Regions from separate parts of the Barnesiella sp. B2-R-119 genome, predicted to be linked through region 1. Evidence: riboswitches for the same ligand, from Rfam matches in the RefSeq annotation. Region 1 holds a riboswitch; each other region holds the start of a gene.
What was found. Region 1 has a riboswitch for cobalamin ahead of NBH06_RS10840 (TonB-dependent receptor plug domain-containing protein). Riboswitches for the same ligand answer to the same signal wherever they lie in the genome.
Positions count from the first base shown of each region.

Region 2: it holds a riboswitch for cobalamin, as region 1 does, so the genes downstream of both, NBH06_RS09780 (anaerobic ribonucleoside triphosphate reductase) here and NBH06_RS10840 (TonB-dependent receptor plug domain-containing protein) in region 1, are expected to answer to the same signal.
Region 3: it holds a riboswitch for cobalamin, as region 1 does, so the genes downstream of both, NBH06_RS11515 (uroporphyrinogen decarboxylase/cobalamine-independent methonine synthase family protein) here and NBH06_RS10840 (TonB-dependent receptor plug domain-containing protein) in region 1, are expected to answer to the same signal.

Region 1 covers NZ_JAMOKL010000005.1:119,221-121,493, reverse strand. Annotated here, with positions in the region: gene NBH06_RS10840 (TonB-dependent receptor plug domain-containing protein) at 1-1,309, opposite strand, end outside; cobalamin riboswitch at 1,416-1,614, opposite strand; gene NBH06_RS10835 (DUF4492 domain-containing protein) at 1,791-2,051, shown strand; gene NBH06_RS10830 (cytochrome ubiquinol oxidase subunit I) at 2,058-2,273, shown strand, end outside.
Region 2 covers NZ_JAMOKL010000004.1:345,001-347,273, forward strand. Annotated here, with positions in the region: cobalamin riboswitch at 762-969, shown strand; gene NBH06_RS09780 (anaerobic ribonucleoside triphosphate reductase) at 1,022-2,273, shown strand, end outside.
Region 3 covers NZ_JAMOKL010000006.1:106,134-108,406, reverse strand. Annotated here, with positions in the region: gene NBH06_RS11520 (alkaline phosphatase) at 1-683, shown strand, start outside; cobalamin riboswitch at 763-964, shown strand; gene NBH06_RS11515 (uroporphyrinogen decarboxylase/cobalamine-independent methonine synthase family protein) at 1,097-2,197, shown strand.

The DNA of each region.
Region 1 (2,273 bases):
AAGCGCGAAACACCCAATTGTATTTTTTAAACGGTTGATAAGAAAGAAATACCGCCGGAGTCACTTTACTTTTATTAGGCGCTTTTACTTGTCCCGATGCTTTCTCATCGACCAAAGTCGCCAAAACACTGGCCTGCATTTTCAAACGGTCGGCAAGAGAAAAAGCCGTTGCCGCCGAAATCCAGTGCGTGTACCGGTCGGCCGACATGTACTCCGACAAACCGTTCCACTGCATGTCGTATGCCACCGAGACGTCCCAATTTCTGAATATCGAATACTTATTGGCTACCGATACATAAACCTCTCGTTGTTTATACTGGTTGTCGACTCGCATCAGCTTATCGTCGTTATTCATATAATGGGTATAATCGAAAGCATACTTGGCATTCACCTTAATCCCATATTTGCGGGTAATATCCTGTTGATAGACACCCTGCACGAAAGAATTCCGGTCCCACAAACGCTCTCCGTTGCGCCACACGTTATTGACGATAGCCCCCGGAATCCCCCGCTCGGAACTATAATGATAAACATAGGTTTTCCAATAACCGTTGGGCAAGTAACCTTGCAATCCTCCTTCGAACCGAACGGCATCGATGTCTCCGTTTTTACGGGTAGCCGTGGTATCGTATGCCGTCTCTCCCGAAGGAGTCACCCGCCGGTAACGGAATTTATATTTCCCGCTCGAATTGATCCACTCGCTATTGAATGTCATGCTGACCGTCTCGCTAAGTTTATATTCAAACAAAACCGAAGGATTCAGCAAATCGAATGACCCGGCCTTCACAGATGCTTTCAAATGCGATTTTTCTCCCGGTTTAAATTTAGGGCGACGTGTCGTCAAATAGATAGAGCCCGCCGAACCGAACTCCCGAGCAGACTGGAATATCTCGCTTTTTTGACCGTTATACAACGATATTTCCTCTATATTTTCAAGCGAAAACTTGCCCAAATCCACTTGTCCGTTCTGAGCATTTCCCAACTGAATTCCATTATAATAAACACCCATGTGGTTTGTACCCATGCTGCGAATGTTGACAGTTTTCAATCCTCCCACGCCACCGTAGTCCTTAATTTGCAAACCGGAAAAATAACGTATGGCATCGGCGACCGAAAAACTATTCAACGCTTTCAGTTCCTTTCCGGTGAGCTTCTGCGAAGGAATCACTTCGTTATACCGATTGGCGGTAACCATTACCTCTCCCAATGTCTGTATCGAGTCAAGAGAAGAAGAATCGGCATTCGCTTGTCCCACACCGCAAAGCAGCGACACCATCATACCCCACACACATCGATAAAAAGTCTTCATCGGCCTATCCTTTCATAAACAGCCTTCGGGTATAATGCCTAAAAATCCATGCAAACAAGCGGCTTTATATTTACTCCGCAGATTCACAAGCTCTACCCCACGAAAGCTAATGACAAACAGCATGGCAGGTCTTCTGACTTACTCCGGTAACCGAGGCCTTCCCAATCGTCATAATCAGTGGCTTTCAGTATTCTCGGAACCTTTTTTGGAGTTCACAGCAGCGGGACTGTTCGGGATTCACACCCGATTCCCTTTTCATTCTACACCCCGACCGGGGCTTTGAAACCAATGCGTTGCAAAGGTAACATAAATTATCGACTCCTTTCTATTTTTTATTAAAAATATTCCAAACCAAACATACAATCCAATCGTTACTTCAAAAAAATAGAAATTTATTTTATCCGAAAAATAATGTGTACAAATTTGTATTAATCATAAATTTTACCGAATATTGTGAACATATTCGTTGAAGATAATACGCATGGAGGAAAACAAGATTTTGAAAAACAATAGTATCCCTCTGAAAATCTGGCGATTTTATATGGAAGGATTTCGAAACATGACCTTAGGTAAAACTCTTTGGGCAATTATCCTCATCAAGTTGTTCATCATGTTTTTTATCTTGCGGTTATTCTTTTTCCCCAATATCTTGCAACAGAAATACGATACCGACGAGGAGAGAGCCAACCAAGTCATCGAGAATCTCATTACTCCGAATAATCCTAAAAATCAACAATCATAAGTAACCATGAACGATCTTTTTTCCCTTGTAGATTGGTCGAGAGCACAATTTGCACTCACCGCCATTTACCACTGGCTATTTGTTCCCCTTACATTGGGACTGGGAGTAATCGTGGGTATAATGGAAACCATTTATTACCGTACCGGCGACGAACGGTGGAAAACGATTACCAAGTATTGGATGACCCTTTTCGGAGTCAATTTTGCAATCGGAGTAGCAACG
Region 2 (2,273 bases), on a different contig from region 1:
TTTTGTTTTCGATGAACGTCCTTAGATTCCGACAGTATCTACTGAACCGCCTTTTACGGTTCAGCCGAAAATCCGTAGGGTAGGCATGAATTTTAGCGATGAACCACTTGTCAACAAACACATTCCGGACTTTTCGGTGAAAGGTTGATTCTTGCTTAAATTTCTATACAAAGTGTACTCCTCCTCTGTGTTTTGCACAGCAAAATATAGGGGAGGTGTCCGAAGGACGGAGGGGTTGAAAAAACGCAGCAAGGGGAACGGATTGGGCTGCAATCTCCTCCCCTGCCGTGTCCCGTAGTATTACGGGGTACTATGTTAGCCATATAGAGGAGACACCGAAGAAACAATAGTTTCTAAGGAGAGGGGTTGGAAAGATGGCATATAGTATTTTTGTAGTATTACTCCCTCTGTCACTACGTGCCACTTTGCCTATATTTTACATGGCAAAACGCAGGGGGAGAAGGGCGGGCTTTTCACTTTATGGTTGTGCAAAAGGGCAATTCCCTTAGATTTCCTACTGAGCCGATATTCTCACTGATTATCGACCTCGCTTGTAATAGTAAGAAAACCGACAAGTAAAGTTGAGAGACTCTATGAAAACACTATCTTTTCGGGCAGTTTCAGAAAAAATAAAAGTGCTATATTGATGGGCAATAATTCCCTGTTTTGGGAAACTTTCTTGATAAAATAATTCTAAAAGTTTTCCAAAACAGGAAACTTTTGTGTGTAGATTTGTTGTTTTCTTGGAAAGAATTTATGTACCTTTACACTCGCATTTCGGTTCGGTTGTCGCTGTGAGGCACAATCGATAAAAAGGGAATCGGGTGAGAATCCCGGACAGTCCCGCTGCTGTAATTCCTGCAAAAGTCCGTTGACACAGGCCACTGATAAAGAATCTGTTTCTGAATATCGGGAAGGCGTTTTCGGATTGGGAAAAGTCAGAAGACCTGCCGAAGTGGGAGAGAAGCAAATGAACGTTCGAGGAGGCGTTCGCAGTATCGAATCTTTAATAACAATCAGCATGGACTATGCATGTATTACCATTACGAAACGTGATGGATCCAAAGAGAACTTCTCGATTGAGAAAATCGAGCGGGCTATCGCTAAGGCCTATCGTGCCGACGGTATGAACGACGACGAGACCTCTATTAAACAAGTTACGGCCGAGGTTGCCGCTGCCATTGATAGGGAGAATATCTCGGTAGAGGAGATTCAGGATTTGGTAGAGCGCAAATTGATGATGCGCAATCCCTCGGTAGCGAAGAAATTTATCATTTATCGGGAGTGGCGTACCAAGGAACGTGAAAAGCGCACATCGATGAAGCAGGTGATGGACGGTATCGTGGCGGTCGAGAAGAACGACGTAAACCTGAGCAATGCCAATATGTCGTCTCATACACCGGCAGGGCAAATGATGACATTCGCCTCGGAGGTCACGAAAGATTATGCCTATAAATATTTGGTCGGGGTTCGTTATGGACGGGCACACCGGGAAGGCGACATACACATTCACGACCTCGATTACTATCCCACCAAGACGACCACTTGCGTACAATATGATTTGGAGGACATCTTCAACCGGGGATTCCATACCAAGAACGGTACGGTGCGTACGCCGCAGTCCATACAGAGTTATGCCACGTTGGCCACCATCGTTTTCCAGACCAACCAAAATGAGCAACACGGCGGGCAATCCATTCCGGCTTTCGACCATTTTATGGCGCCGGGCGTCTTGAAGAGTTTCCGCAAGCATCTCGAAAACGGGGTGGGCTTTATTTGTCGTTTGCACGGAATGGAAGATATGCCGGCGTTGAAAGATTTGTTTCGGAAAGAAATCGTTTCGATCGATATGACCGAAGAACAGAAAGCCGCTTTGGGCGAGCGTTTGAAAGAGATAGGGGTGAGCGTCTCTGCTGCCGAACTCGATACCGCTTGGCGACAAAGTTACGAGATGACTCGTAAAGATACGCATCAAGCTATGGAGGGGTTGGTTCACAATCTCAATACCATGCACTCTCGTGGAGGTAATCAAGTGGTGTTCAGTTCGATAAATTACGGGACGGACACTTCGGCCGAAGGCCGTATGGTCATGCGGGAGTTGCTTTCGGCGACTGTCGAGGGGCTTGGTAGCGGTGAAGTCCCGGTATTCCCCATACAGATATTTAAGGTAAAAGACGGTGTCTCTTACACCGATGAGGATTACGATGCCGCGATGGCCGATTTCGAGGGTGCGATGGCGGGAAAAATCAAATTCAAGGCGCCTAATTTCGACC
Region 3 (2,273 bases), on a different contig from region 1:
ATCTCACCCGATGTGCAATAGACTTTCTGCAACAAAAAGGAAATGGTTTCTTTTTAATGATAGAGGGCTCCAAAATAGATTGGGCAGGACACTCCCGTGACGGAGCTACCAATTTCAGAGAAATAAAAGATTTGGAAGAATCGGTAAAATTGGCTTATGATTTTTATAGAAAGTATCCCGATGAAACCCTCATTATCGTTACAGCCGACCACGAAACCGGAGGCGTAGTATTAGGCAACGGAAATTACTCACTCAACCTACAAGCACTCCAATATCAAACAATGAGTGGAATAGCATTTACAAAAGAAATAGAAAATCTGCGTAAACAAAACACCGAAATTTCATGGGAAACTATACAAAAAGCCCTATCCCATGCCTTTGGCTTTTGGAGCAAACTCGACTTATCCCCCAAACAAGAAGCACATCTTAAAAAAATTTACGAAGAAACTATACACAACCAACAAGGGGACTTGATAAAATCTCTATATGAAAACAATGAACCGATAGCCGAAGCCGCCAAAACGATTCTCAACGAAATAGCCGAAATCACATGGTCTTGCAGTTCTCACACAGCGGGTTATGTCCCGCTCTATGCGATTGGGTTAGGAGCAGAAAACTTTCAAGGGAAACTCGACAATACCGATGTGCCCTTACTAATAGCCCGAATTGCCGGCTACGAATAATACAAAGACTAAGAAAAGAAAGCCTATCTATATATAAGATTTTTTAGAAAAAACATTGTAAAATAAAATAAAGGAAATAACTTTGTCCCTTGTAATCGGTTTGCTTTTATCGCGTTCGATAAAGCAATGAAAAGGGAATCGGGTGCAAATCCCGAACAGACCCGCTGCTGTGTAGTTCGATAGATTTTAGACAAACAACTACAATGCCACTAATCCAATGTGATTGGGAAGGCGTCTAAAATAGAACAAGTCAGAAGACCTGCCGGTTACATAATAAAATTTATCTCTTCGCGGATTAGGAGATAAAACGAATACTTTTCCGATAGAAATTTTTTGCGAAAGCAAAAAAATACACCATGTTATAGAAACACGCTTTTCTATAACATAGTTTATATATGTAAAATGATGCAGTTATGAGAAGAATGATTCCTTACAGTGTGGATATAACTGGGAATTTTGTTTATTCACCGCAATTAATCGAAGCACGCAAACAAGTTCAAGAAGGATTTCTAAATGCAGCACAATTACTGGAAATCGAAAATAAAGAAATCCAACACATTGTCGACACATGCAAACAGATAGGTTTAAAATGCGTTACCGATGGAGATTATAGATCAAACGGATACACGGATTTTTTTCATCATCTTCAAAACATTTCCAGGCACGAAACAGAACCAAACGATACGTCAGAAGAAAATGATAAATCTGTTATATGCGGGAAAATAGACTTCGACAATCATTTTTTATCGACGCCACCTGTCACAGAGCACTTTACCTATTTGACCGGAATTATCGGAGGCGACATGTATGCAAAAGCTCTACTACCGTCCCCAATGACTTTATTAGCCGAATTAATCCGTCCTGAGAACCGTCTTAATACAGGAAGATATTATCCCGACATCGAAGTGCTCTCCCATGATATTGCACAGACCTACCAAAAAGTAATTAGAGAATTTTACAATATGGGATGCCGATTCCTACAATTCAGCGACTATACTTGGAACTTAACGGGAGGCTGCGATATTCAACAAATATCCGAAGCAAATAATACCGACCTCGCATCTCTGTCTACCGTACTTGCTCGTTTGACCGAACTCTGCTTAAACGACAAGCCCGACGATATGTGCATATCCTTACAATTCGACGAGAAATGGTGGAATACCCGAGATCGAGAAAAAATAGCAGAAATACTACTCTCTACGCAAGCGAATGCCATAGCTTTCGACTTCGGTAATAGGGAAAATGAAAATATAGACTTTTCCATCTTGAAACATTGTCAAAGCAAAGACGTTATATTAGGGCTTGTATCGACTTCAAGCAGCCAACCGATATCTACCAGCACTATCACTCATCATATCGAAAACGCTGCACGCCTTCTACCATTGGAGTCTCTTCATCTCAGTTGTCAAGGCAATTTCAGGAATTTATCGGGAAACAGCTCGATTTCAGAACAAGAAATGTGGAACAAAATAGCGACAATGAAAAATATTGCAAAAACCGTTTGGGGAGAATAGAACGGGCTTCCCGGTTTTTCTACCTTTATATATGCAAAAAGTCTACCCCCCCACGAATTTGCGATTGAATCGAAAA